DNA from 4 places in the Streptomyces sp. CRCS-T-1 genome. Region 3 is predicted to be linked to each of the others. Evidence: riboswitches for the same ligand, from Rfam matches in the RefSeq annotation. Region 3 holds a riboswitch; each other region holds the start of a gene.
What was found. Region 3 has a riboswitch for cobalamin ahead of NNW99_RS27130 (prenyltransferase/squalene oxidase repeat-containing protein). Riboswitches for the same ligand answer to the same signal wherever they lie in the genome.
Positions count from the first base shown of each region.

Region 1 (7,776 bases), 5.5 Mb from region 3:
GCCCGGCCCATCCGCCGAACCCGCGCTGGCTGGCCGAGCGGTACCCCTCGGGCGAGACCGCGCAACTGCGGCGGCTGTACGTGAGCCCCGCGCACCGGCGGCGCGGACTGGCCCGGCGGCTGGTCGAGGGTCTGGTCGACTTCGCCCGGGCCGACGGCGGGTACCGGTCCCTCTATCTGCACACGTATCCGCACTCGCCCGGCGCGCTGGGCCTGTGGCGGACGCTGGGCAAGGTGGTGTGCGACGAGCGGGAGGAAGTGCCCGGCGGCGGCAACGGCGTGGTGCACTTCGAGATTCCCTTCGCCTGAGCACCACGGGGACGACACTGAACACCTCGCACTCACCCCTGCCCAAGGGCCTCACCGCCCTGCGCGCCCTCGCCCGCGGCGGCGCCCCGACGCTGCTGTGGCGGGCCGTGCTGATGGCCGCCCTGGTGGGCGCGATCGGCCTGCTGCCATGGCTGTCGCGCACCGACCCGGCGCTGACCGTGCTCAAGGCCCGCTCGGCCGACCGTGACCCGACGCCCGAGACGCTGCGCGCCATCCGCGACCAACTCGGGCTGGACGACGGCCCGCTGACGCTGCTCGGCCGCTGGCTGGGCGGGCTGCTGCACGGGGACGCGGGCACCTCGTGGGTGTCCGGCGGCCAGGTGCTGCCGGGCGTCGTGCAGGGGCTCGGCGCGTCATTGCTGCTGGTGTCCGGGGCCCTGGTGGTCGCGGCGGGCACCGTCGCCGCGGTGTGCGCCCGCACACTCCGGCTCGGCTCGCGGGGGCGGCTCGCCGCCCGCGGCACCGGCGGCACCGCGTCGGCCGTGCTGGCCGCGCTGCCCGAGTTCCTCGTCGCCTCGGTGCTGGCCTCGGTGATCGGCGTCCAGCTCGGCTGGCTGCCCGCGCTCGGCTGGTACGGGCCGCAGTGGATGGTGCTGCCGTCGCTGGCCCTCGGCCTGCCCGCCGGGGCGATCCTCGGACGGATGCTGGACGACCTGCTGCCCGGCGCCTTCGCCGAGCCGTGGGCCCTGGCCGCCGCGGCACGCGGCATCCCGCCGAAGTCCGTGGCACGGCAGGCGGTGCGCCGCTGCGTGCCCGGACTGCTGCCCAATCTGGGCCTGTTCGTGGTCGGCCTGACCGGCGGCTCGGTCGCCGTCGAGCAGATCTTCGACATCCCGGGCCTGGGCCGGCTCACCCTGCACGCCGCCCTCGCCCAGGACCTGCCCGTCCTGCAGACCGGCACCCTCGCCCTCGTCCTGGTCGCGGCCGTCGCCGGTGTCCTCGCCCGGCTGTCGGCCCGGCTGCTCATCGGGCCCGCGCTGCGCGACGGCGCCCTGCACTCCCTGCACGGCGCAGGCCCGTCCGAGCGCCGCGCCCTGCCCCTGCTGTACGCGGCGCTGCTCGCCGCCGTCATCGGGTTCGGCCTGCCGCGCGACCCGCTCGCCCTGGACACCCTCGCCCGGCTGCGGGCCCCCTCGCTTGCGCACCCGTTCGGGACGGACGCGCTCGGCCGGGACGTCCTCGCCCGGGTCTCCCACGGCGCGCTGACCACCCTCGGCATCGCCCTCGCGGTGAGCGCCGCCGCGCTCCTCGTGGGGCTGCTGCTGGGGCTGCTGCCGAGGCTGTCCGGGCCGCTGGTCGACACCGTCAGTGCCGTGCCGCCCGTCCTGGCGGGACTGCTCGTCGCCGGTGTCGCGGGCAGCGGGCCCTGGACGCCCGCGTTCGCCGTGGGTGTCCTCGCCTGGTCCCCGCTGGCCGCCCACACGTCCTCCCTGCTGCGGCAGGAACGCGCCACCACGCATCTGGCCGCGACCCGGGCGCTGGGCGCCGGCCGCTGGTATCTGCTCTGGCACGAACTGCTGCCCGCCGTGCTGTCGCCGGTGACCCGGCACGCCCTGCTCCGGCTGCCCGGTGTCGCGCTGAGCCTCGCCGCCCTCGGCTTCCTGGGCCTGGGCGCCCAGCCGCCGTCCCCCGAGTGGGGTCTGCTGCTCGCCGAGAACCAGCCGTACGCCGAGCGCGCCCCGTGGGCCGTCCTCTTCCCCGCCGCCGTCCTCGCCCTGCTGGGGGCGCTCGCGGTCACGGCCGCGGGCGGCGTACGGCTGCCCCGGCGGCGTGGGCGGCCCGAGGGCCCGGCCGGGCCGCCCGGGGAGCGGGTCATGCCCCCGCAGCGGCGGCGGGACAGCGCCGACGCCCTCCTGGCCCCCGTGTCCACCTCACCGACAGAAGAGCGATGACCGACCCCGCCTCCCGCGTGCCGGCCCGCCGGTCCGCCCGTACGCCCAAGACCCCGCGTGAGAGCACCTGGCGGCTCTGGAAGGAGCTGTCGCCGCTGCTGCGGCTGCTGATCCTCACCCAGCTCGCCTTCAACATCGGCTTCTACGCCGTCCTGCCGTTCCTCGCCGAGCACCTCGGCACCGCGATCGGCATGGCGGGCTGGCTGGTCGGGTTCGTGCTCGGGCTGCGCACCTTCAGCCAGCAGGGGCTGTTCGTGGTCGGCGGCTGGCTCGTCGACCGGTTCGGGGTGCGGCCCGTCGTGCTGGCCGGCTGTGCGCTGCGGATCGCCGGGTTCGCGTGGCTGGGGTACGCGGAGGCGAGCTGGGCCGTGATCGGCGCCGTGCTGGTGATCGGTTTCGCCGCCGCGCTGTTCTCCCCCGCCGTGGAGTCCGAGGTGGCCCGCCAGGCGGTGGTCTGGGAGGAGGAGGGACACGGCTCGCGCACGCGTCTCCTCGCCCTGTTCAGCGTCGCGGGGCAGGCCGGGGCCTTCGTCGGGCCGCTGCTCGGCGGACTGCTGCTCGCCGTCGACTTCCGCACCGCGTGCCTCGCCGGCGCGGCGGTCTTCGTCCTCGTGCTGGCCGGGCATCTGTGGCTGATGCCGCAGCACATCCCGGGCCGGGTCCGCACCCGGGAGCGGGGCGGGGCGCGCCTGCTGCTGCGCAACCGCCGCTTCCTGGCCCTGTGCGGCGCGTACGGCTCGTACCTGCTCGCCTACAACCAGCTCTATCTGGCCCTGCCGGACGAGGTGCAGCGCGCGGCGGGCTCCCAGGCGCCGTTGTCCTGGCTGTTCGCGCTGTCCTCGGTGCTGGTGGTGTTCACCCAGCTGCCGGTGACCCGCTGGGCGGGCGACCGGCTGGACCTGCGCCGCTCCATGACGGCGGGGCTGCTGCTGATCGCGGCCGGTTTCGCGGTGGTGGCCGCGGCGCGCCCCGCCGGGTGGACGGACCTCGCCGGGCTGCTGCCCGCCGCGGGCTTCGTCGTACTGCTCACCGTGGGACAGATGCTGGTCGTGCCCGCCGCCCGCGCCTGGGTGCCCGACCTCGCCGAGGAGGGCCGGATCGGCCTCTACATGGGCGCGCTGTCCTCCGTCTCGGGCCTGATCGTCCTGGCCGGCAGCGCGGCCACCGGCTCCCTTCTCGACCTCGGCCTCCCGGCCGCCGTGCCCTGGCTGCTCCTCGCGGCCGTACCGGCCCTGACGGTGGCTCTGCTGCCGCGCCGGGAGGAGCGGGCCGAGGAGGCGGACGCGGCGGCCTGATCCGGTAGGCGGCGGCGCGGGGGCCCGGGGGCAACCGCGCGCACCGCACCTCACCCCGCCGGGCGATGTCTCCGCTCGGATTTCCGGGACCGTACCGGCCCTCGACACCGCCGTGGAGATCATCGGTCACTCGGCGCCAGTATCCTGGGTCGGCTGCGCGTCCCCCGCCAACCCCCGCCTCAAAACGGGGAGTTCGGCCTGCGGCGACGTACCTTCCCATACGCATGAGACGAGGACGAGTGCTGCTAGCGGGCCGCTACCGGCTGGATGTTGAGATCGGGCGCGGTGGAATGGGAGAGGTCTGGCGCGCGTACGACGAGACGCTCGCCAGGGCGGTGGCCGTCAAGCTGCTGCTGCCCCAGGACACCGATGTCACGGCGGCTTCCCGGTTCCGTCTGGAGGCACAGACCGCCGGGCGCCTCAACCACCCCCATCTGGTCGGTGTCCTGGACTTCGGCGAGTACGACAACCGGCTGTACCTGGTGATGGAACTGGTCGAGGGCGACAGCCTCGCCGGGGTGCTGGCCGCCTCCGGGGCGCTGCCGGCCGAGCGGGTGGCCGATCTCGCCGCGCAGGCCGCCGCGGGGCTCGCCGCCGCCCACGCGCAGGGCATCGTCCACCGTGACATCAAGCCCGCCAACCTGCTGCTGGACGCCCACGGCACGCTGAAGATCGGCGACTTCGGCATCGCCCGCTTCCTCGACGACCCCGGCGCCGCGCTCACCGCCACCGGCCAGATCGTCGGCACCGGCCTCTATCTCGCGCCCGAACGCGCCCTGGGCCAGCCCGCCGGACCCGCCTCCGACATGTACTCCCTGGGGTGTCTGCTCTACCAACTCCTCAGCGGCCGGCCACCGTTCCAGGCGGACACCGCCGTCGCGCTCCTCCACCAGCACCTCGATTCCGCGCCCGTACCGCCCCGTGAGCTCGGTGTCGCCGGGCTCCCGCCGGCCTTCGAGAACTATCTGCTCGGCCTGCTCGCCAAGCAGCCCGAGGACCGGCCCACCGCCCAGCGGACCGCCGAGTGGTTCGGCGGCGGTGCCTGGCGGGGACTGCCCGAGCCGCTGCCGGAGGCCGCGCCCCCGGTGACGTCCGCCGCGCCGAGGCCGTACCCGGCCGCCGAGACCCGCAACCCGGCCACCTACGCGCTGCCCGGCGCCCCTGGGCTGCGCACCGGGCGCACACCCCAGGCCGGCCGTGCGCGCCGCGCCGCGCCCCGGGCCGCCCCCGACAACCGGCGCAAAGCGGCGGCGACGGTCGCCGCGGCGGCGCTCTTCGCCGCCGCGATGCTCGCCGGCATGCTGTGGTTCTCGCCCGACGACACCGCGACGGAGGGCACGGAGCCCGACGCGTCGCCCTCCGCGAGCAGTCCCGTCGCCACGCCGTCCGCCGGCTCCGCCTCGCCGCTCTCTTCCGCTCCGGCGGCGGACACGGCTCCGGACGCCACCGTTCCGGCCGCCGGCACAGTGGCCGATATCACCCCGTCCACCAGCGCACCCGCTCCCCCGACCCCCGTCGAAGCGACGCCCAGCCCCACGACACCGGCCCAGGAGACGGCCGACGCATCGCGAAAGGCGGACAAACCCCGGCAGGAGAAGCCCCGTCGGACCTGGGAAGACGGCGACGACGATGACGACGGGGGCGACGACTGAGCGGCCCTGCGCCGGTGTGCGAGCGGACGCCCCCTCGCGCGCCCCCTCGGGTGGCTTGTCATCGTCCTTATCTCGGCATTACTGTCACCACGCCTTGGTGAACGGGAAAGCCGGTGTGATGCCGGTGCGGCCCTCGCCACTGTGAATCGGGAAGTCCGGCTCCGGCCCTAACAGGCAGCCACTGGGTCCTTGCGACCCGGGAAGGCGGAGTACGGGCGGTGGTACCCGTCAGCCAGGAGACCGGCCAAGGCGCGTCAACCATCCACGAGGTGCTGGAGAGGGTCTGCTGAGCCATGCACATAGCCGAGGGTTTTCTGCCGCCGGCACACGCGGTCGCCTGGGGCGCCGCGTCGGCGCCGTTCGTCGTCCACGGAGTCCGGTCGCTCACCCGTGAGGTGCGTGAGCACCCCGAGAGCACCCTGCTCCTGGGTGCCTCCGGTGCCTTCACGTTCGTCCTGTCCGCTCTGAAACTGCCGTCGGTCACCGGCAGTTGCTCCCACCCCACCGGAACGGGCCTGGGAGCCATCCTGTTCCGGCCACCCATCATGGCGGTGCTGGGCACCATCACCCTGCTCTTCCAGGCGCTGCTGCTCGCCCACGGCGGTCTGACCACGCTCGGCGCCAACGTCTTCTCCATGGCGATCGTCGGGCCCTGGGCCGGATACGCCGTGTACAAGCTGCTGCGGCGCTACGACGTGCCGCTGATGGTCGCGGTCTTCTTCGGGGCGTTCTTCGCCGACCTGTCCACCTACTGCGTCACCAGCGTGCAGCTGGCGCTCGCCTTCCCCGACCCGGGCAGCGGGTTCGTGGGCGCGCTCGGCAAGTTCGGCACCATCTTCGCCGTCACCCAGATCCCGCTCGCGGTGAGCGAGGGCCTGCTGACGGTGCTCGTGATGCGGCTGCTGGTGCAGTCCAGCAAGGGTGAACTGACCCGGCTGGGTGTGCTGGTGACCGGCGGGCGCAAGGAGAAGAAGACGGCGGCCGAGTCCGAGGCGGTGGCGTGATGAACCGGAACACGAAGATCAACGGCCTGCTGCTGCTCGCCGTGGCCCTGCTCGCGGTCCTGCCGCTCGCCCTCGGCCTCGGCGACCACAAGGAGGAGCCGTTCGCGGGCGCCGACGCCCAGGCGGAGACGGCGATCACCGAGATCGACCCGGACTACAAGCCCTGGTTCTCGCCGCTGTACGAGCCGCCGTCGGGTGAGATCGAGTCGGCGCTGTTCGCCCTGCAGGCGGCGATCGGCGCGGGCGTGCTCGCCTACTACTTCGGCCTGCGGCGCGGCCGCCGCCAGGGCGAGGAGCGGGCGCGGCAGGACACCGAGGAGACCACGGGCGTCACCGAGGGGTCCGGGGCCGAAGGGGCCTGAGCCGCGTGCTGCCGATCGACGCGGCGGCGCACAGCAGTCGCTGGCGCCGCCGCCATCCCGTGGACAAGGCCGTGCTCGGTCTCGGCCTCACCGTGTTGGCCATCTCGCTGCCGCCCTGGCCGGGAGCGGCCCTGGTGCTGGTGACGGCCGTGTCCCTGCTGCTGGGGCCGGCCGGTGTGCCCGGCCGCCGGCTCTGGCGGGCCTACCGGGTGCCGCTGGGCTTCTGTGTGACCGGCGCCCTCACGCTGCTCGTCCAGGTCGGCGGGCCGGGGAGCTTCGTCTCCCTCGCGGACGACGGGCCCCTGCGGGCCGGGGAGTTGCTGCTGCGCACCTCGGCGGCCTCCCTCGGGGTGCTGCTGTTCGCCTTCACCACACCGATGTCCGACCTGCTGCCGCGCCTGGTCCGGGCGGGCGTCCCGGCGCCGGTCGTCGATGTCGCGCTCGTGACGTACCGCATGAGCTTTCTGCTGCTGGACTCCGTGCGCCGGATCCGCGACGCGCAGGCCGCCCGGCTCGGGCACACCACACGGGCCGCCACCTGGCGTTCGCTGGGCGGACTCGGCGCCACCGCGTTCGTCCGGGCCTTCGACCGGGCGGCCCGCCTCCAGGCCGGTCTCGCCGGGCGCGGCTACGACGGAACCCTGCGGGTCCTGGTGCCCGAGGCCCGTGTCTCCGTCCGCTTCACGGTCGCCAGTTGCGCGCTCCTCGCGACGCTGGCCGTCCTCACCCTCGTACTGGAAAGGCCGCTGACATGAGCGAGCCCGCCCTCGTCGCCCTGCGGGGCGCGTCCTTCGCCTACGAGGACGGCCCGGCCGTGCTCAGCGGCCTCGACTTCGACATCCGGGAGGGGCGGGCGCTGGCGCTGCTCGGCCGCAACGGCAGCGGCAAGACCACGCTGATGCGGCTGCTCAGCGGCGGGCTGCGGCCGCACGAGGGGCGGTTGACGGTCGACGGGCAGCCGGTGACGTACGACCGCAAGGGCCTGACCCGGCTGCGCACGACCGTCCAGCTCGTGGTGCAGGACCCGGACGACCAGCTCTTCGCGGCGTCCGTCGAGCAGGACGTGTCGTTCGGGCCGCTGAACCTCGGGCTGTCCGACACCGAGGTACGGGCGCGGGTGGCGGAGTCGCTCGCCGCCCTGGACATCGGGGCCCTGGCCGACCGGCCCACCCATCTGCTCTCCTACGGGCAGCGCAAGCGGACCGCCATCGCGGGCGCGGTCGCCATGCGGCCCCGGGTGCT
Region 1 covers NZ_CP101651.1:516,990-524,765, forward strand. Annotated here, with positions in the region: gene NNW99_RS02320 (GNAT family N-acetyltransferase) at 1-308, shown strand, start outside; gene NNW99_RS02325 (ABC transporter permease subunit) at 422-2,221, shown strand; gene NNW99_RS02330 (MFS transporter) at 2,218-3,516, shown strand; gene NNW99_RS02335 (protein kinase) at 3,741-5,168, shown strand; cobalamin riboswitch at 5,225-5,432, shown strand; gene NNW99_RS02340 (energy-coupling factor ABC transporter permease) at 5,462-6,172, shown strand; gene NNW99_RS02345 (energy-coupling factor ABC transporter substrate-binding protein) at 6,172-6,534, shown strand; gene cbiQ (cobalt ECF transporter T component CbiQ) at 6,540-7,289, shown strand; gene NNW99_RS02355 (energy-coupling factor ABC transporter ATP-binding protein) at 7,286-7,776, shown strand, end outside.
Region 1: it holds a riboswitch for cobalamin, as region 3 does, so the genes downstream of both, NNW99_RS02340 (energy-coupling factor ABC transporter permease) here and NNW99_RS27130 (prenyltransferase/squalene oxidase repeat-containing protein) in region 3, are expected to answer to the same signal.

Region 2 (7,776 bases), 4.6 Mb from region 3:
CCCGTGCGCGGATGCACGGTGACCTCCCCCGCCACCCCGTACACCTCGGCCAGCAGCCGGGGCGTGAGGACCTCGACGGGCGGGCCGGAGGCGGTGATCTCGCCCTCGTTCAGGACGTAGAGGCGGTCGCAGTAGTAGGCGGCCAGGTTGAGGTCGTGCAGGGCGAGCAGCACCGTCGCGGGCAGTCGGCGCAGCGCGCCCAGCACCTCCAACTGGTGCCGGATGTCCAGGTGGTTGGTGGGTTCGTCGAGGACGAGCAGCGTGGGCTGCTGGGTGAGGGCGCGGGCGATCAGCACCCGCTGGCGCTCGCCGCCGGACAGCCGGTCGAAAGGGCGCTCGGCCAGGTGGGCGGCGTCGACCGCCGCGAGCGCGGAGTCGATGAGCCCGGCGTCCTCCGGAGTGTCACCGGCGAGGAGCCGCTTGTGCGGGGTGCGGCCCATGGCGACGACCTCGCGGACGGCCAGATCGAAGTCGGCGCCCGACTCCTGCACCACCGCCGCGACGGTACGGGCCAGCTGCCGCACGGGCAGCGACCAGGCGTCGGCGCCGTCGACCCGCACTTGGCCGCTGTCGGGGCGCAGCACCCGGTAGACGGCCCGCAGCAGGCTGGACTTGCCGCTGCCGTTGGGACCCACCAGGCCGATGGTCTCGCCCGGGCGGGCGGTCAGGGACACGTCCCGCACGAGATGGCGCGCTCCGGCCGTCAGCGTGACGCCCTCGACATCGAGATCGGTCGCGGCCACCCCTGCTCCGATCGCGCTCATCCCACTCCTCGATCCGTGCTCCGCCGGGCGTCCCGGCGCATCAGCCACAGGAAGAACGGCCCGCCGCACAGCGCGGTCAGCACGCCGACCGGCACCTCCATCGGCGCGGCGATCGTGCGCGCGGCGACATCGGCCCAGACGAGGAACACCGCCCCGCCGAGCGCGGCCGTCGGCAGGACCCGGCGATGGTCGCCGCCGACGAACAGCCGCACGATGTGCGGCAGCATCAGACCGACGAAGCCGATCGGCCCGGCCGCCGCGACCAGCACGCCCGTCACGAGGGAGACCAGTACGAACATCCGGGCCCGGAACCGGGCCACGTCCAGCCCCATCGTGGTCGCGGCCTCCTCGCCCGCCAGCAGCAGGTTCAGATTCCGGGACTGCACCATGAGCACGCCGACGCCCAGCAGCGTCGCCAGGCTCGGCAGCCACAGCGTGTCCCAGTTGACGCCGCCGAGGCCGCCGAGGGTCCAGGCGAGCACCGCACGGGCCTCGTTGCCCCGGTCGGTGGTCAGCAGCAGCAGATCCAGCAGCGCGGTGAGCACCGCCGCGATCGCCACCCCGGACAGCACGAGCCGTACGGAGGTGATGCGTCCGCCGGTCCGGGCGGTGGCGTAGACGAGCAGCAGCGCGCCCAGCGCGCCCAGGAACGCGGCGGCCGACAGCGACACCGGCCCGAACACGCTCACCCCGAACACGATCACCGACACCGCGCCCAGCGACGCCCCCGAGGAGACGCCCAGCAGATACGGCTCGGCGAGCGGGTTGCGCACCAGGGCCTGCAGGGCGGTGCCCACGACCGCGAGGCCCGCCCCGGTCACCACCCCGAGCAGCACCCGGGGCGCCCGCACGTCCAGCACGATGGTCTCGCGCGCCCCCGACCAGTCCGGCTCCGTCCAGCCGGCGCCCAGCGCGTGCGTCAGGATGCCCCAGACCTGCCCGGGCGGCACCTGGACGGAGCCGATCGCCAGGCCCGCCGTGACGGAGACGACGAGCAGGGCGGTGAGGACGAGCAGGGTGACCGTCAGGCCGGTGCGCCCCGTCCGCCGCCCCGGCGGGACAGGGCGTCGCACCGCGGGCGCCTCGGTGGCCGGCTGCGTCACCGGGAGCTCTCGGGGTGCAGCCCGCGCGCCAGGTCCCCGACCGCGTACGCGGAGCGGATGCCGACCAGGGTCGCGGTCAGCGGCAGGACGACGAACCGCTTGTTCTTCACGGCGGGCACATCGGCGAGGGCCGGCTGGGAGAGCAGGAACTTCTTCTTCTGCTCGACGCTTCCGGCGCCGGCGTAGTCGTAGATGGCGATGACCTCGGGCTTGCGCTCGACGACCTGCTCCCAGGAGACGTCCCCGAAGACGTCGTCGAGGTCGGCGAAGACGTTCTTGCCGCCGGCCAGCCGGATGATCTCCGTGCCGAGGCTCTTGCCGCCCGCGGTGAAGGCGGTCTTGTCGCCGCTGTCGTACACGAACACCGGTACCGCGGACTCGCCCTCGACGGCGGAGGCCGCCTTGCCGACCCGGCCCTCCAGGTCGGCGACCAGCTTGTCGGCCCGGTCGGAGACACCGAAGATCTCACCGACGGTGCGGATCTCGTCGTAGGTGTCCTTCATCGTGACCCGCTTCTTGCCGCAGTACTCGCGGTTGAGGTGGGTGTCGATGCCGGCGTCGGCGAACGCCTTGCGGGAGCGGCCCTCGTTCTCCGCGAAGGCACTGCCGTAGCCGCCGTAGACGAGGTCCGGCTCTGCCTCCAGGACCGTCTCGAAGGACGGTTCCTTCTTCGACAGTTCCGGTATCGCCTCGTAGTCCTTGCGCAGTTCCGGCAGGACGGCCGAGTCGGGGAAGGCGGTGCCGACCACGCGGTCCTTCAGACCGAGGGCGAGCATCAGTTCCGCCGGGTGCTGGTGGATGGTGACGACCCGCGACGGCGGCTTGTCGTACGTCGTCTTCACCCCGCAGTTGTTCACGGTGACGGGGAAGCCCGCGGGCGCCGAGGCCTTGGCGTCCCGGTCTGTGCTGTCGGACGACGAGCCGCAGCCGGCGACGAGCAGCGCCGCCGACAGGGCGAGTGCCGCGCCGCGCAGGGTGGTGCGCCGGCGGCGGGCAGGGGAGAGCAGGTGGGACACGTAGAGCCTCCTGGGGAGTCCGCGCTCCTCGGATCGGGCCCGCGGCGGGTCAGTGTCCTGACTCCCGGATCGACGTTCCCCCTCGCCTTCCCGCGCTCGCGCGGTGGCGTGTCGAAGGGGTGCACTCCCCGGTCACAGTGGCGGGACCGTGCCGGATTCGCACCGGCTTCCTGTCTCCCGTCGCGGCGATGACCTGGTGATAGTACGTTCCGCGCCGTCGCGGTCAACAGGGCGTGCGACCCCGCCCCGCACGCCCCGTGCCCACGTCACACCTCCCGGACCGCCCGCAGCACCAGCCGCTCGGCGTTCTCGTCGTAGGGCCGGCCGTCGAAACCGCCGAAGACCTCCACGCCCCCGAACCCCGCCTCCTCGGCCATTCGCCGCAGCTCCACGGCGCTGTACACGAACCACACCAGCGTTGCTCGGGTGACCCGCTCGCCCCGCACCAGGACCCAGTCGCTGCGCAGCCGCGCCCAGTCGTCCAGCACGGTGTCCGTCTGCACCATCAGGTCCTCACCGCGCGTCACCACCTTCGGCGGGGTGACCTTGCGGGCCAGCAGTTCCTTGCCCGCGAGGTCCAGGACGAGGGTGCCGCCGGGGGCCAGGCAGTCGTACATGGTGCGCAGCACGCGCGCGTTGTCGGCGGGGTCCTCGAAGTAGCCGAACGAGGTGAACATGTTGAGTACGACGTCGAAGCCGCCCGGCGCCTCGAACTCACGCGCGTCCGCCTGGACGTAGCTGACGTCGGTGCCGGTGTCCGCCGAGCGTTTGCGCGCCCGGTCCAGCAGGGCCGGGCTGAGGTCCACGCCCGTCACCTCGTAGCCGCGCCGGGCGAGCGGCACGGTGAACACGCCCGGGCCGCAGCACAGGTCGAGCACCCGGGCGCCGGGCGTGAAGGACAGCAGGGGAGAGGTGCCGAGGAGTTCCTCGGCCTGGGTGTGGCGCTGTTCGGAGAAGAGGAAGTCGTGGAACTCCGTCCAGAAGTCATCGTCCTGGAACCCGCCCGTCCGTGTCATGCGGCTTCAGTGCTCCTTCTTCGTCTGATGGGACCTGCATTCGCCGCTCGGCGTGCCTTCGCAGCAAGAGCAGCAGCGGAGGCAGCAGCAGGCACTGCGCGGCCGCCAGCAGCCAGAACCAGCCGGTGTGCCCGGCGCCTTCGCCGAGGCCGTACAGCTGCCCGCCCAGCACCCCGCTCGCGCAGGCGCCGAGCCCCGCGGCCAGCCGCTGCTGGCCGAAGACCACGGCGTCGGAGCGCGGGCTGCGGCGCAGCGCCTCCAGGTCGTTCTTCAGGAACAGCACGATGTCGCCCAGGGTGATCAGCGCCCCGCCCGCCAGCAGAGCGGTCCGGCTGCCGACCGCCAGCACGGCCAGCCCGGCCGCCAGACCCGCGAATCCGACCGTCAGCGCGAGCGCGTACGGCATGCGCCGGATCAGCCCGGAGGCGAGCGGCTGGACGACGATGACCAGCGTGAAGCAGAGCAGCAGGACCAGGCTGTAGAACTCGCTGGAGGCCTGCTCGACCGCGTACACCGCCAGGAAGTGCTGGAAGTGGAAGTACAGGTAGAACGCGAGCGCGTTGGCGGCGAACGGCAGGACGGCCACCCCGGCCAGCAGACCCTGCCGGGTGACCTCCGTGCCGGGTGGGCGCTCCCCTGCGGCGGGCAGCCCGGCGTGGCCCGCCGTGACCGCGAGGAACAGCGCCGTGACGGCCGCGAACAGCCAGCCGGGCGAGGACAGCACGAACGGCCCGGCGATCAACGGGCCGACCGCCATGCCCGCGTTGAGTGCCGCGTTGCCCGCCGACAGGAACGCCGGCCGGCGTTCCTCGTCCACCCCGTGCACCAGGTACGCCTTGTTGGCGGGCAGGTACAGGGCGGCTCCGCAGCACGTCAGCACCAGCGCGCCGACCGCCAGGGGCGGCCAGCGCAGGGCCAGAAGGAGGCCGACGAACCCGGCCGTCCGTACGACGAGGGCCCACAGCATCGTGCGGCGCAGCCCGATCCGGTCCGCGAGCGCCCCGCCGACGACACCGCCGGAGAACTGCACCAGCGACGCCACGGCCAGCACCACACCGACCGTGCCGAGCCCCATCCCGAGCCGCTCGTGCAGGAACACCGACATGAACGGCAGCACCATGAAACTGCCGAGCGGGATCAGGAAGGAACTGAGCAGCAGGAAGCGCAGCGGGCCACTGAGCGGGAACAACCCGGCGCTCCGCTCGGGCCGTTCACCCACCGGAGGGCTCGGTGAGCACGCGCAGGGCGTTGGCGGCCGCGACCGCGCGGTGCGTGGCGAGTTCCGCCGTCTCCGCCTCGGCGTAGACGATGCCCGCGTAGCCGCGGCTGTCGCTCAAGTGCTCCACGACGTCCCCGACTTGGCGGACGGGGTACCAGGCGGGTGACCCCGGCAGGTCCGCCAGCCGGTCGAGCCCGGCGACCCCCGTGAACACCCCGGGCTCGGCCGGATATCCCAGGACGAAAGCCACGGCCGGGCCTCCGGGCAACTCCGCGTCCATCAGACCGGGACGGCGGCCGAGCGCGCCCTCGATCATCGCCTCGTACACATTGACGCCGAGCGCCCGGCACAGCCCCTCACCGACCAGCGCGCCCCCGATCCGGGGGTTGATCTCCACCACCTCGGGACCGTCGCCGGTCAGCACGAACTCCACATGCGCGAAACGGTCCGTGTACCCGACGGCGGCGAGCACCTCGTCGAGCCACCGCTCCAGCGAGGCCCCCTGCCCTTCCGGGAAGGCGACGGGGAAGGCGGTGATCTCCTCGCGGAAGCGCGGCTCCGCCGACATGAGCCTGCTGGACACGCCGAGGAGCCGGGTGCGGCCCGCCCAGGTGAGGGTCTCGGCGCTGTACACCGGCCCGCCGAAGTACGGCTCGGCGAACAGCCGCCCCTTGAGAGTCTGTTCCGCCGCTTCCCGCAGGGCCCGGTCCAGTTCCTCCTCGTCGCGGACCAGCCAGACGTTCTGGCTTCCGGTGCCCGCCGAGTCCTTGAGGATCGCCGGCAGGCCCACCTCCTTGAGCAGCAGCTCCCGGGCCTCCGTCTGCGGCCCCGCGGCCTCGGCGGCCCGGCCACGGGTGAGACCGGCCTCGTACAGCCGGTTGCGGACGGCCGCCTTGTCCCGGGTGAACCTGAGGACCTCCGGATCGAGCCCCGGCAGGGCGAAACGGGCGGTGAGGTCGGCTCCCGCCAGGGTCCAGGTGTCGGTGGAACTGATCAGGCCCCGCAACTCCGGCGTGCGCCCCAGCACTTCCGCCACCCGCTCCACGTCGAAGGTGTCGGTCTCCACGACGTCCAGGGCGCCGGCGGGCAGCCGGTCCAGTTCGTAGGCGTAGTAATCGGGGTCACGGGTCAGGAGCAGCAGCCGCTCGCCGAGCCGGTCGGCGGCGCGTACCAGGTGCCCGAGCCCGAAGGTCAGCGACTCCAGACAGACGACGGTCATGCCGCCCGCTCCTTCCACCGAGCCGGGCAGGCCGTGCGCCGCCACGCCATCCTTGACCAGGGCATGCTCATCTCCTCGGGGTCGCGGACCTCGAAGGGCTTCAGCGAGGCGGGGTCCAGGGCCTCCGGGTGCCGGGCGAAGACCCGCTCCACATAGCGGTGTCCGGTGTCGGCGCCGATCACCAGGTGCAGCCGGTCGGGGTGGCGGCGGGCCTCGTACGTCGCGGCCAGGTACCCGGCGCCGGTGGACAGCCCGGCGAAGACGGCGTGTTCGCGCAGCAGACTGACCGCGCCGGACATGGCGTGGGTGAAGTCCATCCAGTGCACGGTGTCGTAGAGATGGTGGCGGACGTTGTCGAAGACGATCGACGACCCGATACCGGCGATGATCGCCTCGGGGTCGTGATGGTCCTGGCTGCCGAAGGTGACGCTGCCGAAGGGCTGCACGCCGACCAGCCGCACCGAGCGCTCCGTCTCCCTGAGCCGCTCCACGAGACCGCCCGTCGAGGCCCCGGAGCCCACGCCGCCGACGACGGTCAGGGGGGTGTCGGGGAACGCCTGCGCTATCCGGTCGGCGACCTCGTGATAGCCCAGGCAGTGGATGTCGTCGTGGTACTGGCGCATCCAGTGGCAGTCGGGGCGCTCGGCGAGGATCTCGCGCACCCGCCGTACCCGTAACTCCTGGTCGAGCTTGAGATTCCGGGACGGCTCCACCTGCTCGACGGTCGCGCCGAGGATCTCCAACTGTGCGCGGGTGGTGGCGTCGACGGTGGTGGACGCCACGATGTGGCAGCGCATGCCGTGGCGGTGGCAGGCCAGCGCGAGGGCGTAGGCGTAGATGCCGCTGGAGCTGTCGATCAGGGTCTGGCCCGGCCGGACCGTACCCCGGTCGAGTAATCGGCGCACGGCGGCCAGCGCCGAGTAGATCTTCATCGACTCGAACCGGAGCAGCACGAGCCCGTCGGTGAGCCGGACCAGGTCGGGAACCTTCAGGGCGTCGGCGATATGGGGGTGGATCACCCGTAGCCTCCTTGGGCGAAAGAGCACTGGTGGCCGAGCGAACGGAAGAACGCGGACAGTTCGGATCTGAGGCGGGAGCCCGGGCGGCGGACGAAGAGATAGCCGGTCAGACAGCCCGTGTGCGCGACGAAGACACCGTCGGCACCGAACCGCTCCCGGTGCGCCAGCACCCGGTCGAACGTCGCCTTGGGCAGCACCTCCTGGGACAGCACGGCACTGGCGGTCGCCGCCCGCGCGATGGCGGCCGCGTCACCGCAGGCGAAGCCCTTCAGCAGGTCGGTCAGACACCGCTCGTACTCCTCCCCGCGGCGCCGGTAGTGCTCCAGGAGCCGCGAGGTCACGGCGGCGGTGTCCACCGTGCCCGGCTCGATCACATAGGCGGTGTGGAAGCCGATGTCCGTGCCCAGCCGCCGCACCACC
Region 2 covers NZ_CP101651.1:1,364,631-1,372,406, reverse strand. Annotated here, with positions in the region: gene NNW99_RS06115 (ABC transporter ATP-binding protein) at 1-764, opposite strand, end outside; gene NNW99_RS06110 (iron ABC transporter permease) at 761-1,867, opposite strand; gene NNW99_RS06105 (ABC transporter substrate-binding protein) at 1,864-2,874, opposite strand; cobalamin riboswitch at 2,934-3,057, opposite strand; gene NNW99_RS06100 (class I SAM-dependent methyltransferase) at 3,150-3,899, opposite strand; gene NNW99_RS06095 (MFS transporter) at 3,868-5,088, opposite strand; gene NNW99_RS06090 (ATP-grasp domain-containing protein) at 5,111-6,337, opposite strand; gene NNW99_RS06085 (cysteine synthase family protein) at 6,334-7,356, opposite strand; gene NNW99_RS06080 (hypothetical protein) at 7,353-7,776, opposite strand, start outside.
Region 2: it holds a riboswitch for cobalamin, as region 3 does, so the genes downstream of both, NNW99_RS06105 (ABC transporter substrate-binding protein) here and NNW99_RS27130 (prenyltransferase/squalene oxidase repeat-containing protein) in region 3, are expected to answer to the same signal.

Region 3 (7,776 bases):
CCCTTGTCCGGGCGGCCGCGCAGCCGGCGGGCGGCGCGCAGACGCTGGACGTCGGCGATGAGGTTCGGCGCGAAGGTGAGGGCGACGACGACCGCGACGCCCATCTCGTACAGGGCGCCCGGGAGGGACTTGAGGAGGCGGGAGGGGTTGGCGAGGGCGTTCGCTGCGCCGACGCAGATGAGCAGGGTGGCCAGTCTCAGACCGTCGTACAGCGCGAAGGTGAGGGCCTCGGCCGTGACCTCGCCGCCGAGGCGGATGCCCTGCGCCCAGTCGGGGAGGGGCACCTCGGGGAGGGTGACGACGGTGTGCGTGCCGGGGATGGGGGAGCCGAGGACGATCGCGAAGAGAAGCCGGATGACCAGGACGGCGAGGGCGAGTTTGACGAAGGCGCCGTAGGAACGGGACCAGGGGGTCGGGGGGCGGCAGGTCGCCACGACGTAGGCGGAGACCGCGATGAGGAGGCACAGGAGCAGGGGGTTGGTGGTGCGGGTGGCCGCGGTGCCCAGGGAGAGGGACCACAGCCACCAGGCGCCCGGGTGCAGGGGCGCTCGGCGCGGGCGCCGGGGGCGTGCCGGGCCTTGGCCGATCCGGTCCATGCTGCTAAGCCTGGTCACGCCGCCGTACCTGCCAGATCGCCGCCGCGCCCAGGACCGCCACCACGCCGATGCCCGCCAGCAGGCCCAGGGACGGGCCGTCGTCGTCGGACGTGTTGCCGTCGGACGTGTCCTTCTTCGCCGCCGGTGTCGACTCCCGGGAACTCGCCACCTGCTCCCCGCAGCCCTTCTCCGGATAGCCCGAGATCGCGCACAGCAGGGCGTTCGTGTCGTAGCGCAGGGGCTTGGCGACACTCGCGAGGGCCTCCGCCGTGGTCGCGTCGGGGGAGACGCGGGCGCAGGCCGTCCGGGCGGGGGGCGGGGCCTCGCCCTGAGGGGCGTCCGCCTTGGTGCCGGGGTCGATGACGAGCGCCACGCGCTTCTTGCCGTCCTGCGCGGGGGTCTTCGCGCAGATGGTCGTGAAGTCGGCCGTGCCGCGCGGCCGGGCCGCCTCGGAGGAGTCCTCGCTCACCGCGAAGCGGAAGCCCTGGACGTCGCCGTCCGAGGGGCGGGCCATGGACGGGCCCTGGGTGGCGTAGACCCAGCGGTCGCCTTCGCGGTCCCAGAACGACCAGTACCGGTAACCGGCGGCCTGGGCCTGGCCCGCGCCCGCGATCAGCAGGAGCGAGGCCGCCAGGAGGAGGAGAGCGGCCCGGCGGATCACGACTGCTGCCTCTTCTTGCGGCCGGTGAAGAGGAAGCCGATGCCGATACCGGCGACGAGGCAGACCCCGACGTACCACCAGACGCCGAAGAAGCCCGACCCCGAGTCGTCCTTCTCGTCGGTCGCCGAGGCCTGGTCGGGGGCCTGCGGGGCCGGGCCCGTCGCGTTGAGCTGCTTCACCAGGTCCGTGCCGCCGAAGTCACGCGGGTTCACGCCCGTCGCGTGGGCGGCGAAGATCAGCTGGGCGTAGGCGGCGGGGCCGCCCTGCTCGGCCCAGTCGGCGGAGTTCTTCTCCAGCCACTGCACGGACTTCTCGGCCTGCGCGGTCTCGCCCTGCGCGGCGAGCGCCACGACCGCGTCGGCGGTGTTGCCGTGGTCGGGCTGGGGGTCCGCGCCGGCGAGGGCGGAGGTGAGGTGGTCGTCGTCCTTGGCGAGGGTCTGGGTGAGGTACGCGGCGCCGTTGTCGGCGGCCTGCCGCGGCGTGGAGGGGTCCGCGCACGTGGCGCCGGACTTCTTGCCCTCCTCCACGACCATGCCCTTGCCCAGGGCGCCGAGGACACCGGCCGCCGTGGCGTCCGCGTTGGCGGCCAGCTCGCCCTTCTTGTCCGGCTGGAACGCGAAGGCGCCGTCGTCGTCCCCGCCGCAGGGGAGGGCGAGCTTCAGCAGGGCGTCGTCGGGCGACTTGCCGCCCTTCTCGACCTGGTCCGGCTTCTCACCGGCGGCGGCGAGCGCGCCGATGATGACCGACGTGGAGTTGGTGTCGCTGGCGCCGCCGGGCGCGTAACCCCAGCCGCCGTCCTTGTTCTGTACGGACCTCAGCCAGCCGACGGCCTTGTCGGTGACGGCGTCCTGCCCGCCGAGCGCGGCGAGCGCCTGGACGGCGGCGGCCGTGGCGTTGGTGTCGAGCATGGTCTTGGCGTCGCACGCGGCGGCCGGGTCGGGACGGTACGCGGCGAACCCGCCGTCCGCGCACTGCTGCCCGACCAGCCACTCGACGGACTTGGCGGCCGGCTTCTCACCCACCGTGTCCTGGGCCAGCAGGGCGAGCGACTGGCGCCAGACGCCGTCGAACTTGGGGTCCTTGTCGCCGTACAGGGCGGAGGGGAGCGACGGGGACGGACTCGGCGACGGTGCGGCGGCGGCCGGCGTGGCGGCGCCGATCACGGTGACGGCGGCCAGGACCGCGGCGCTGCGGCGGACGTTCATGATCGGCGGGTGCCTCTCCCTGTGAGGGAGCCGGGCAGCACGGGACACCCCGGCGGCTCGGCTCCGTATACCTCGACGGTGCCGTGCACCGGCAGGCGCCGGGCACGTGAGCCGGTCACGATCCGTACGGGGCGATCCGGCTTCCGCCTGGCAGGGCGGTCCACGGTTGCGGGTCAGCGCCGGAATTGCACCGGCTTCTCCCTGTACGGGTGATGACGACCCGCCCACTGTACCCGGAAGTAGCAAAACGGCCGAGAGTACCTTCCTCCCGTGCCGACAACACCACCTGGACGCCTCCTGGACTCGGGTCGCCGCCCGGATGTGCGGTGAGGTCGAACTGCTGCACCACGCCGAGGAGTTGATCCTGTCCGTGAGGCAAAACGGGTTAACGTGAAGCTCCACGACCACACGCAGGAGCGTCCATGACTGATCAGGTGGAGAACTCCGAGCAGGAGCCGCTCTCCAAGATCGATACCTCGGTTCCGCACTCGGCGCGGATCTGGAACTACTGGCTGGGCGGGAAGGACAACTACGAAGTCGACCGTGTGGCCGGTGACGCGTTCCGTGAGATCTTCCCCGGGATCGAGACCGGGGCCCGCGCCGCCCGCTACTTCCTCGCCCGCGCCGTCCGCCATCTCGCCGCCGAAGAGGGCATCCGTCAGTTCCTGGACATCGGCACCGGGCTGCCCAACGTGGACAACACCCACCAGATCGCCCAGCGGGTGGCCCCGGAGAGCCGGATCGTCTACGTCGACAACGACCCGCTGGTCCTGGCACACGCCCGCGCGCTGCTCACCAGCACACCGGAAGGCGTCACCAACTACGTCGACGCCGACCTGCGCAAGCCGAGCACGATCGTCCGGGAAGCCGGGAAGACCCTGGACTTCGACCAGCCCGTCGCGCTCATGCTGATGGGCATCCTCGGCCATATCGAGGACCACGACGAGGCCCGCGAGATCGTGCGGCAGCTGGTCGACGCGCTGCCGCCCGGCAGCTACCTCGTCCAGTACGACTCCACCGACACCAGCGAGGACTACCTCCGGGCCATCGGGCAGTACAACGACGGCGGCTCGATCCCGTACATCCTGCGCAGCCCCGAGCAGATCGCCCGCTACTTCGACGGTCTGGAGCTGCTGGAGCCGGGCGTCACGTCCTGCTCGCGCTGGCGTCCCGACGCCGAGGCCCTGGGCCTGCCCGCGGAGGTGCACCAGTACGGCGGTGTCGCCCTCAAGCGCTGAACTCAGGTCTCCTGAAGTATGCGGTGCAGGATGGTCGGAGTCTCGTCCGGCGACTCGGCTTCGACCACCAACCGGTTCATGGCGTCCCAGTAGCGCTCGATGTCGGCCGGCCGGTCGGGATAGAGCGCGGTGGTGAGCTGCTCCAGGTAGACCACGTCGGGCAACTGGCCCCCGGGCAGCCGCAGAATGGTGACCGGACCGCCCTCCGCGGCATGCCCGCCGGAGCGGAACGGCAGGATCTGCACGGTGACCTGCGGCAGCCGGCACACCTCGATGAGATGCCTGAGCTGAGCGCGCATCACCTCCGCCCCGCCCACCGGACGCCGCAGCGCCGCCTCGTCGATCACCGCCCAGAGCCGGGCCGTGCCCGGCTGCCGGTGCAGGATCCGCTGCCGGGTCATCCGCAGCGCCACCCGCCGGTCGGTCTCCCGCGCGTCGGCGTCGGGGTGCACGAGCCGGACGGCGGCACGCGCGTAGTCGGGCGTCTGGAGCAGCTCGGGAACGCGCTGTATCTGGTAGCAGCGGATGACGCTCGCGGCTTGCTCGGCGCCGAGGTAGCTCTGCGTCCAGGAGGGCACCACGTCGCTGTAGTACTGCCACCAGGCGTGGGTGTTGGCCTGTTCGGCCAGCGCCAGCAGCGTGGCGCGTTCGGCCTCGTCCGTGACGCCGTAGAACGTGAGCAGGTCGGCGACATCCCGCAGCTTGAACCCGTGGCGCCCGGCCTCCATGCGGCTGATCTTGGAGGGGGAGGCCCGGATGACGTCCCCCGCCTCCGCCCTGCCGATGCCCCGCCCGTCCCGCAGCCTGCGCAGCCGAGCGCCCAACGCCAGCCGAGGCACCATCGGCCCGGCCGATCTCCCGTCCAGGACTCCGCTGAAGGGCGACGTTCGAGCGGCCTCTTCGGTGCCCATGGGCATGTCTCCTTGCGGTGGTACGCAACGCCGCACGCGTGGGGACGCCGCGGCTCATTCATCCTAGAGGCCCTGCCCTGAGGCGATCCGGCTTATGCCGAAGGCGAGTTCGGCCGACGAGTGGGCCCGCCGAAGGGCAGGTGGAGCGTCCGGGAGGCGAGCAGCCAGGTGCCGTCGGTCCGGTGGAAGACATCCTCGTAGTGCCCGACCTGGACCGGCGGTCCGGGCGGGACGATGCCGCCGTCGTAGCCGTCGACGCGGTACGTCGTGAAGTACGAGATCGCCCTGGCGGTGTCCGGGGACTCCACCGTGACCAGGACGTTGGACATCATGCGGCGGGAGAGCCGGTCGGCGGGGCGGGAGCCGAAGTAGGCGCGCAGGGCGTCGCGGCCCTTGACCAGCCGCCCGTCCTCCGGCCACTGCCAGACACCCTCCTCGGTGAACAGCTCCGCGACGGAGGAGGGGTCGCCCAGGTCGAGCCGGTGGACGAAGTCGAGGATCAGACGCTCGCAGGCGCGCTCGGCGAGGAGGTGCTCGATGGGGGCCATGGGGTCTGTGGAGTCCATGGGCTCGGTTCTAGCACCCGGCCCGGACGGGCACGGAGACACCCAGCCACGCCGGCCCCTACACCGCCACGTACCTCACCGGCTCGCTCCCCGGTACCGCCTCCGCCCGGCCCAGTTTCACCAGGCGGCGCAGATGGGCCTCGGCCTCCGAGACCGCGATGTTGCGGGAGCCGTACGGGATCTGGGCCCAGGGGCGGTTCCACTCCATGCGTTCGGCGAGCTGCCAGGGGGTGAGGGGCTCGGCGAGGAGGGCGTGGAGGGTGGTGAGGCGGGCCTCGTGGTGGTGGAGCAGTTCGCGTACGCGGGCGGCGGCGTCCGGGAACGGGTGCTGGTGGGCCGGGAGTACCTCGGCGGGGGCCAGGCGGCCGACGCGTTCGAGGCTGTCGAGGTAGTCGCCGAGGGGGTCGGTGACCGTGGCGTCGTCGGGATCCTCGTAGAGGCCGATGTGCGGGGTGATCCCGGGGAGCAGGTGGTCGCCGGAGAAGAGGCGGCCGTGGCCGGGGAGTCGGGCCGGGTGGTTCTCCTCCAGGTGGAGGCAGACATGGCCGGGCGTGTGCCCCGGGGTCCAGATCGCGCGCAGGCGGCGGCCGGCCAGGTCCAGGAGTTCGCCCGGGATGATGTCGCGGTCGGGCAGGGCGGGGGAGAGGCCGGGCAGGGAGCGGGGCCGGGGTGTGCGCAGCGGGGCGATGTGCTCCTCGGGCGCTCCGGCGGCGGTGAGCTTGGCCGTCATGTACGAGAACCAGCGCTCGGGACGGGCGTCCCGGGTCCGTCGTACGACCGCGGTGTCCGCCGCGTGCATCGCGATCCAGGCGCCCGACGCCTCGCGGACCCGGCCGGACAGGCCGTGGTGGTCCGGGTGGTGGTGGGTGATGACCACGCCGTGGATCTCGGAGATCGAGGTGCCGCAGGCCGTGAGGCCGGACGCGAGGGTGTCCCAGGACTTCGGGTCGTCCCAGCCGGTGTCGATGAGGACCGGCCCTCGGTCGGTGTCGACGACGTACACCAGGGTGTGGCCGAGGGGGTTGTCCGGGATCGGGACCCGCAGGGACCGGACGCCTCCGCCGTGGTCGTACACCGCCGGTGTGGGTTCGCGGTCCTGGCTGCCTGTCATCTGCCCTCCGTCCGTCCCACGGCCATTGCCCACTATAACTAGAACTGGTATCAGTTTCTGAAACACCGTCAGATGCGAAGGCAGTCGGCCATGACCGGATTCGTGGAACACGGACAGCTGTTCATCGGCGGGGAGTTGACCGACCCCCTGGGCCAGGACGTCATCGAGGTGATCTCGCCGCACACGGAAGAGGTCATCGGACGCGTCCCGCACGCCTCGACCGCCGATGTCGACCGGGCCGTGGGGGTGGCACGGCGGGCGTTCGACGAGGGGCCCTGGCCGCGCATGAGCCTCGACGAGCGGATCGAGGTCGTGAGCCGGATCAAGGACGGGATCGTCGCCCGGCACGAGGAGATCGCCCGCGTGATCTCCGGCCAGAACGGCTCGCCGTACTCCTGGAGCGTCCTCGCCCAGGCCTTCGGCGCGGTGATGGTCTGGGACTCGGCGATCACCGTCGCACGGAACTTCACCTACGAGGAGCGCCGGGACGGCGTGCTCGGGCGCATCCTCGTACGGCGCGAGCCCGTCGGGGTCGTCGCGGCCGTCGCCCCCTGGAACGTCCCGCAGTTCGTCGCCGCCGCCAAGCTCGCCCCCGCGCTGCTCACCGGCTGCACGGCCGTCCTCAAGCCCTCGCCCGAGTCGCCGCTCGACGCGTATCTGCTGGGCGAGATCGCCCGCGAGGCAGGGCTGCCCGAGGGCGTGCTGTCGATCCTGCCCGCCGACCGGGAGGTGAGCGAGTACCTGGTCGGGCACCCCGGCATCGACAAGGTGTCCTTCACCGGGTCGGTCGCGGCCGGGAAGCGTGTCATGGAGGTGGCGGCCCGCAATCTCACCCGGGTGACGCTCGAACTGGGCGGCAAGTCGGCGGCCGTCGTCCTGCCCGACGCGGACGTCGAGGCGGCCGTCGCGGGCATCGCCCCCGCGGCCTGGATGAACAACGGCCAGGCCTGCGTCGCCCAGACCCGCATCCTGCTCCCGCGCTCCCGCTACGACGAGTTCGCCGACGCCCTCGCCGCGGCGGCCGGCGCGCTCGTCGTCGGCGACCCGCTCGACCCCGCCACCCAGGTGGGCCCGCTCGTGGCGAAGCGGCAGCAGCAGCGCAACCTCGACTACATCCGCATCGGGCAGGAGGAGGGCGCGAAGATCATCACCGGTGGCGGCCGCCCGGCCGGCCTGGACCGCGGCTGGTACGTCGAACCGACCCTCTTCGGCGACGTCGACAACTCCATGCGCATCGCCCGCGAGGAGATCTTCGGCCCGGTCATCTGCCTGCTGCCCTACGACGACGAGTCCGACGCCGTGAAGATCGCCAACGACTCCGACTACGGACTGAGCGGCAGCGTCTGGACCGCGGAGGTCGAGCGCGGCATCGACATCGCCCGCCAGGTCCGCACGGGCACGTACTCGGTCAACACCTTCAGCCTGGACATGCTGGGCCCCTTCGGCGGCTACAAGAACTCCGGCCTGGGGCGGGAGTTCGGGCCCGAG
Region 3 covers NZ_CP101651.1:5,988,283-5,996,058, forward strand. Annotated here, with positions in the region: gene NNW99_RS27120 (energy-coupling factor transporter transmembrane component T) at 1-596, opposite strand, end outside; gene NNW99_RS27125 (SCO2322 family protein) at 601-1,257, opposite strand; gene NNW99_RS27130 (prenyltransferase/squalene oxidase repeat-containing protein) at 1,254-2,462, opposite strand; cobalamin riboswitch at 2,574-2,706, opposite strand; gene NNW99_RS27135 (SAM-dependent methyltransferase) at 2,885-3,700, shown strand; gene NNW99_RS27140 (helix-turn-helix transcriptional regulator) at 3,703-4,611, opposite strand; gene NNW99_RS27145 (nuclear transport factor 2 family protein) at 4,704-5,159, opposite strand; gene NNW99_RS27150 (MBL fold metallo-hydrolase) at 5,236-6,288, opposite strand; gene NNW99_RS27155 (aldehyde dehydrogenase) at 6,379-7,776, shown strand, end outside.

Region 4 (7,776 bases), 3.4 Mb from region 3:
CGGCAGGCCGTCGTCGCTGCGGTCGGTGCCGAAGACCTCGCACACCACACCCAGTTCGAAGGGGTTCACGCCGTCGAGCAGGACGACGGCCACATTCTGGAGCATGTCTCCAGTGTGCCTCGCCGGTGGCAGTAATTCGAGGGTCTACGGCAGTACTGCCACTGACGGTAAGGAGTCATCGGCGCGACAGTGGTGTCCATGGAAACGAACCAGGCACAGACACTCATCGCAATGATCTTCGTACTCGGGACGCTGGTCCTCCTGGTCCTCCCGTCAGTGATCGGCCTCGTGCGCGACAAGCGCGTCGACCGTCAGATCAGGGAGGCCCAGGAGGCCAGGGAGAGCGAACCGGCTCAGAAGTCCTCGTCCAGGTCGACGGTGCCCTCCACCGCAACCTGGTACGCCGAGGGGCGCCGCTCGAAGAAGTTGGTCAGCTCCTGAACACCCTGGAGCTCCATGAAGGAGAAGGGGTTCTCGGAGCCGTACACCGGAGCGAAGCCGAGCCGGGTGAGCCGCTGGTCGGCGACGCACTCCAGGTACTGCCGCATCGACTCGGTGTTCATGCCCGGGAGGCCGTCACCGCACAGGTCGCGCGCGAACTGCAGCTCGGCCTCGACGGCCTCCCGCAGCATGTCCGTGACCTGCTGCTCGAGCTGGTCGTCGAAGAGCTCCGGCTCCTCCTTGCGGACGGTGTCGACCACGTCGAAGGCGAAGGACATGTGCATCGTCTCGTCCCGGAACACCCAGTTGGTGCCGGTGGCCAGGCCGTGCAGCAGACCACGGCTGCGGAACCAGTAGACGTAGGCGAAGGCGCCGTAGAAGAACAGGCCCTCGATGCACGCGGCGAAGCAGATCAGGTTCAGCAGGAAGCGGCGGCGGTCGGACTGGGTCTCCAGCCGGTCCAGCTTCTCCACCGAGTCCATCCACTTGAAGCAGAACCCGGCCTTCTCGCGGATGGAGGGGATGTTCTCCACGGCGTCGAACGCCGCGGCACGGTCCTCCGGGTCGGGGAGGTAGGTGTCGAGCAGCGTCAGATAGAACTGGACGTGCACGGCCTCCTCGAAGAGCTGGCGGGACAGGTACAGCCGCGCCTCGGGGGAGTTGATGTGCTTGTACAGCGTCAGCACCAGGTTGTTCGCGACGATCGAGTCGCCCGTCGCGAAGAAGGCGACCAGCCGGCCGATCAGGTGCTGCTCCATCGGGGACAGCTTGGCGAGGTCGGCGACGTCCGAGTGGAGGTCGACCTCTTCCACGGTCCAGGTGTTCTTGATGGCGTCCCGGTAGCGCTCGTAGAAGTCCGGGTAGCGCATGGGACGCAGGGTGAGCTCGAAGCCGGGGTCGAGAAGGTTCTGGGTGGTCATTACTGGCAGGCCTCGCAGGACTCGGGGTTTTCCAGGGAGCAGGCGACCGCGTCGGGGTCGGCCGTCTGCTGGACGGGGATGGTCTTCTCAGGCTGTGCCTGGCCCTGCGCGGCGCGGGCGATGCGGGTCGCCGGGCGCGAGCGCAGGTAGTACGTCGTCTTCAGCCCGGCCTTCCAGGCGTACGCGTACATCGAGGAGAGCTTGCCGATGGTCGGCGTCTCCAAGAAGAGGTTCAGCGACTGGGACTGGTCCAGGAACGGTGTCCTGGCGGCCGCCATGTCGATCAGGCCGCGCTGCGGAACCTCCCACGCCGTGCGGTAGAGCGCCCGTACGTCCGCGGGGATCCAGGCGAACTCCTGCACCGAGCCGTTGGCCTCGCGCAGCGCCTCCCGGCTGCGGGCGTCCCACACGCCGAGCCGCTTCAGCTCGTCCACCAGGTAGGAGTTGACCTGGAGGAACTCGCCCGACAGCGTCTCACGCTTGAACAGGTTGGACACCTGCGGCTCGATGCACTCGTACACGCCCGCGATGGAGGCGATCGTGGCCGTGGGCGCGATGGCGAGGAGCAGGGAGTTGCGCATACCGGTCGCGGCGATGCGCTCGCGCAGGGCCGCCCAGCGCTCGGGCCAGGTCAGCTCCACGTCGTAGTGATCGGGGTGCAGCACACCCCGGGCCGTACGGGTCTTCTCCCAGGCCGGCAGCGGGCCGTTGCGCTCGGCCAGGTCGGCGGAGGCCTCGTAGGAGGCGAGCATGATGCGCTCGGCGATACGGGTGGACAGCGCCTTCGCCTCGGGCGAGTCGAAGGGCAGGCGCAGCTTGAAGAAGACGTCCTGCAGGCCCATGGCCCCGAGGCCGACCGGACGCCAGCGGGCGTTGGAGCGGCCCGCCTGCTCGGTCGGGTAGAAGTTGATGTCCACGACACGGTCGAGGAAGGTCACGGCCGTGCGGACGGTCTCGTCCAGCCGCTCCCAGTCGATGTCCCTGCGGGCCAGGTCGACGAAGGCGCCGAGGTTGACCGAGCCCAGGTTGCAGACCGCCGTCTCCCCGTCGTCGGTGACCTCCAGGATCTCCGTGCAGAGATTGGAGGAGTGGACGACGTGGCCCGGCTCGGCCGTCTGGTTGGCGGTGCGGTTGGCGGCGTCCTTGAAGGTCATCCAGCCGTTGCCGGTCTGCGCGAGGGCGCGCATCATGCGGCCGTACAGCTCACGGGCCGGCAGGGTCTTCTTCGCCAGGCCCTTCGCCTCGGCCGCCCGGTACGCGGCGTCGAACTCCTCGCCGAACAGGTCGACCAGCTCGGGCACGTCCGAGGGGGAGAACAGCGACCACTGCCCGTCGGCGTTGACCCGCCGCATGAACTCGTCCGGCACCCAGTGCGCGAGGTTCAGATTGTGCGTACGGCGGGCGTCCTCGCCGGTGTTGTCGCGCAGCTCCAGGAACTCCTCGATGTCGGAGTGCCAGGTCTCCAGGTACACCGCGGCGGCGCCCTTGCGGCGGCCGCCCTGGTTCACGGCGGCGACCGAGGCGTCGAGGGTCTTCAGGAACGGGACGATGCCGTTGGAGTGGCCGTTGGTGCCGCGGATCAGCGAACCGCGGGAACGGATACGGGAGTACGACAGCCCGATGCCGCCCGCGTGCTTCGACAGCCGCGCCACCTGGTGGTACCGGTCGTAGATCGAGTCCAGCTCGTCCTTGGGGGAGTCCAGGAGGTAGCAGGACGACATCTGGGGGTGCCGGGTGCCGGAGTTGAAGAGGGTGGGCGAGGAGGGGAGGTAGTCCAGGCGGCTCATGAGCCCGTAGAGCGCGGCGACCTCGTCGACGGACTGTGCCGTGTCGTCCTCGGCGAGACCGGCGGCGACGCGCAGCATGAAGTGCTGGGGCGTCTCGACGACCTTGCGGGTGATCGGGTGGCGCAGCAGGTAGCGGCTGTGCAGCGTCCGCAGGCCGAAGTAGCCGAAGCGGTCGTCGGCGGCCCGGTCGATCAGCGCGTCGAGCCGGGCGGCGTGCAGGAGCACGAACTCGGCGGTCCGGTCGGCGATCAGACCCTCGCGGTGGCCGACCGCGACGGACTCGGTGAAGGACGTGACACCCTGCGAGGCGGCCTCTTCACGGATGCCGATCGTCAGCAGACGGGCGGCCAGCCGGGAGTAGGCGGGGTCCTCGGAGATGAGGCCGGCGGCCGACTCCGTCGCGAGCTCGCGCAGCTCCGCCTCGTCCGCCCGCGCGGACCGGCCCCGCAACGCGGCGGCGGCGACCCGGCCGGGGTCGGCGTCGGGGAGGTCGGCGGTCAGCTCGGTCAGGGTCCGCAGCAGCGCGGCACCGGGACCGTCGTGCTCTTCTTCGGCAGCTGAGACCGGTTCGGCTGGCGCGATGGTCACGTGGGGCTCTCCCTCGCTCGGCAAGGGGCCTCGCGCAGGGCAGGGGGCAGCACACGAGCGCACACGGCGTCGCGTCCACCGGCCCATTCCACGAGGCCCGGACGTCAGGGCACCCCGGCCGGACGGCCGGGCGCGCTGTCGGCAGGTCCTCGGACTGAAGCCTGTGCGCCCCGCCTTGGGGGCGGATACGCATAAGTACACCGTTGCGGGACAGTTCCGGATTCGCACCGGATTCCCCTGCGGCGACAGCGAGCACGAGCATACATCTTGTGCTGGGTTCGGGTGGCACCCCCAGATGTTGTGTCGCATTGGTGTCAGAGCGTCAACTTCACGTGACAGCGGGCCGCCGTGAATCCTTCTCACGGCGGCCCGCTGCGGGCTGTGTGCGGTTGTTCGCGCTGTTCCCCGCGCCCCTAGTGGGCGCTGCCGGCGGTGGCGGGCGGGAGTTCCACCTGGACGCCCGGGTCGCCCGCGTCGGCCGTGTAGTCCTCCGGCTTGGTCTCGTCGATGCCGTCGGGGGCCTTGAGGGCCTTCAGGACGAAGGTGAGGACCACCGTCACCACCACGTTCAGGACGAACGCCGTGAGGCCGATGTAGCCGATCTCACCGATGCCGGGGATCTCCTTCGAGGAGCCGCCGAAGTGCTTCTGGGTCGGCGAGGCGACCCCGTACGCGGCGGCTGTGCCGTAGATCATGCCGACCGCCCAGCCCGCGAGCAGCGCCCAGCGGTGGAACCAGCGGGTGAACAGGCCGCCGACCAGGGCCGGGAAGGTCTGCAGGATCCAGATGCCGCCGAGCAGCTGGAAGTTGATGGCGACGGTCTTGTCCATGGTGAGGACGAAGGCCAGCGCGCCCACCTTCACCAGCAGGGAGACCAGCTTGGAGACCTTGGTCTCCTGCGCCGGTGTGGCGTCCGGCTTGATGAAGTCCTTGTAGATGTTGCGGGTGAAGAGGTTCGCGGCCGCGATGGACATGATGGCCGCCGGCACGAGCGCTCCGATGCCGATCGCCGCGAAGGCCACGCCCGCGAACCAGTCCGGGAACATCGTCTCGAACAGCTGCGGGATCGCCAGCTGCCCGTTCTGCACCTTGATGCCGGCCGCGATCGCCATGAAGCCGAGCAGCGCGAGCAGGCCCAGCATCAGCGAGTACAGGGGCAGGATCGTGGTGTTGCGGCGGATCACCTCACGGCTGCGCGAGGACAGCGTCGCCGTGATCGAGTGCGGGTACATGAACAGCGCGAGCGCCGAGCCGAGCGCCAGCGTGGCGTACGTCCACTGCCCCGCCTCCGGCGGCACCAGCGCACCGCGCGCCGCACCCGTCGCCGGGTTGGTCTGGCTGTACGCGTCGCCCGCCTTGGCGAAGATCTCGTCGAAGCCGCCCAGCTTGATCGGGATGTAGATGATCGCCACCGCGATGACGATGTAGATCAGGGTGTCCTTGACGAAGGCGATCAGCGCCGGGGCCCGCAGGCCCGACGAGTACGTGTAGGCGGCCAGCACACCGAACGCGATCAGCAGCGGCAGGTCCTTGATGAACCAGTTGGTGTCCTCGCCGCCCCCGACGCCCATCACGTCCAGCACGGCCTGGATGCCGACGAGCTGGAGCGCGATGTACGGCATGGTCGCGAGGATGCCGGTGACGGCCACGGCCAGCGACAGGCCCTTGGAGCCGAAGCGGCCGCGCACGAAGTCGGACGTCGTCACATACCCGTGCTTGTGGGACACCGACCACAGACGGGGGAGGAAGGTGAAGATCAGCGGATAGACCAGGATCGTGTACGGCACCGCGAAGAAGCCGGCCGCGCCCGCCGCGTAGATCGCCGCCGGAACGGCCACGAAGGTGTAGGCCGTGTACAGGTCGCCGCCGAGCAGGAACCAGGTGACCCAGGTGCCGAACGACCGGCCGCCCAGGCCCCACTCGTCGAGGCTGTTCTCGTTCTCGGCCTTGCGCCAGCGCGAGGCCAGGAAGCCCATGACCGTGACGAGCAGGAAGAAGAAGATGAAGACGGCGAGCGCGACGCCGTTCACGCCGTCCTTCACCGCGCACCTTCCTTACGGGCGCGCTGGTCACGCTGCCACAGCTTGTAGGCGGTCATCGTCAGCGCGGTGGAGATGAGCACCCACGCCATCTGGTACCAGTAGAAGAACGGGATCCCGATGAAGGCCGGGTCGGTCTTGGCGTACGAGCCGACCCACAGCATGGCCACGAACGGCGCTATGAGGCACAGGGCGATGACGACACGCATCGGCGTCACCACCGGCCCTCTGCTGGCTTCTGGGGCTTGCGACATCAAGCGACTCCGTCCCCTCAGTGATCACCTGTGTAATGCGCAGGCAATCTAGGTCAGGGTGTGGCGGGAACGGAACCCCTCGTCCGCAATGCGGTACCCAATAGAAACCGGGGCCCACCAGCGGTCCGCGTGGCGTGCGCTACTCGACGGGCCGCTTCAGCCGGGCCACGAACTTGTACCGGTCCCCCCGGTACACCGACCGCACCCACTCCACCGGCTGTCCCTCCCGGTCCAGCGAGTGCCGGGACAGCATCAGCATCGGCAGGCCGACGTCCGTGCCGAGCAGGCCGGCCTCGCGCGGGGTGGCCAGCGAGGTCTCGATGGTCTCCTCGGCCTCCGCGAGATGGACGTCGTAGACCTCGGCGAGCGCGGTGTACAGGGACGTGTACTTCACCAGTGACCGCCGCAGCGCGGGGAAGCGCTTGGCGGACAGGTGGGTGGTCTCGATGGCCATCGGCTCGCCGTTGGCCATGCGCAGCCGCTCGATGCGCAGCACGCGTCCGCCGGGCGCGATGTCGAGCAGGCCGGCGAGGCGGTCGTCGGCGGTGATGTAGCCGATGTCCAGGAGCTGCGAGGTGGGCTCCAGGCCCTGGGCGCGCATGTCCTCGGTGTACGAGGTCAGTTGCAGCGCCTGGGAGACCTTCGGCTTGGCGACGAACGTGCCCTTGCCCTGGATGCGCTCCAGCCGGCCCTCGACGACCAGTTCCTGAAGGGCCTGGCGCACGGTGGTGCGCGAGGTGTCGAACTCCGCCGCCAGCGTGCGCTCGGGCGGGACCGGTGTGCCGGGCGCCTGCGTGTCCGTCATGTCGAGCAGGTGCTTCTTCAGGCGGTAGTACTTGGGCACGCGTGCGGTACGGACGGGTGCCCCGTTCTCGTTCTCCGCACTGCTGACGTCGGTGCTCATGCTCCGCCTTCCCGGCTCGGTCCGCCGAACGATCCCACTTGTATACCGTCGGCGCCGATTTTGGTCTAGTCCACCACGTCCAGTGGTCTACCTGAAGTATGGCGTGTACAGCCGGTATTTCGCTGGCTTATTACTTAAAGGTCCCTGCATATGTAGGTCGCATAACGGCTGGTCAGAGCCTTATCGGGCCTCTTGACAGGTCCCGTGGTCCAGGCCAAGCTCCTCCCTACTGGTCTACACCAATGGTCCAGCTGAGGAGGGTGGCGTGAAGCGCAAGCTGATATCCGCGATCGGTATCGCGGGCATGATGGTCTCCATCGCGGCGTGCGGGGGCGGGGGCGGTGGTTCGGACAAGGGCGGCGCGGACGCCAAGGAGCTGACGGTCTGGCTCACCGTCGACGCCCAGAACAACTGGCCGCAGCTGGTGAAGGCCGCCGACGCGGCCGTCAAGAAGAAGCACCCCGGCCTCAAGATCAACCACGAGTACTACGGCTGGCCCGACAAGAACGCCAAGCTCGACGCCGTCCTCGCCACCGACAAGGCCCCCGACGTGGTCGAGATGGGCAACACCGAGATGCTCGGCTACATGGTCAAGGGCGCCTTCGCTCCCCTGGACCCGGCGAAGTTCGACAACTCCGACGCCTGGCTGGACGGCCTCAAGGCCTCGGTCACCTACGAGGACAAGACCTACGGCGTCCCGTACTACGCCGGCGGCCGCGTCGCCAACTGGCGGGGGGACATCGCGGCTTCGGTCGGGGTGAAGACGCCCCCGAAGACCTACAAGGAGCTGACCGCCGCCCTGGACAAGATCCAGAAGAAGGAGGGCGGCAAGTTCAACGCCTG
Region 4 covers NZ_CP101651.1:2,619,763-2,627,538, reverse strand. Annotated here, with positions in the region: gene NNW99_RS11505 (GlxA family transcriptional regulator) at 1-105, opposite strand, end outside; gene NNW99_RS11500 (ribonucleotide-diphosphate reductase subunit beta) at 354-1,361, opposite strand; gene NNW99_RS11495 (ribonucleoside-diphosphate reductase subunit alpha) at 1,361-3,736, opposite strand; cobalamin riboswitch at 3,859-4,015, opposite strand; gene mctP (monocarboxylate uptake permease MctP) at 4,150-5,778, opposite strand; gene NNW99_RS11485 (DUF3311 domain-containing protein) at 5,775-6,029, opposite strand; gene NNW99_RS11480 (GntR family transcriptional regulator) at 6,169-6,933, opposite strand; gene NNW99_RS11475 (extracellular solute-binding protein) at 7,199-7,776, shown strand, end outside.
Region 4: it holds a riboswitch for cobalamin, as region 3 does, so the genes downstream of both, NNW99_RS11495 (ribonucleoside-diphosphate reductase subunit alpha) here and NNW99_RS27130 (prenyltransferase/squalene oxidase repeat-containing protein) in region 3, are expected to answer to the same signal.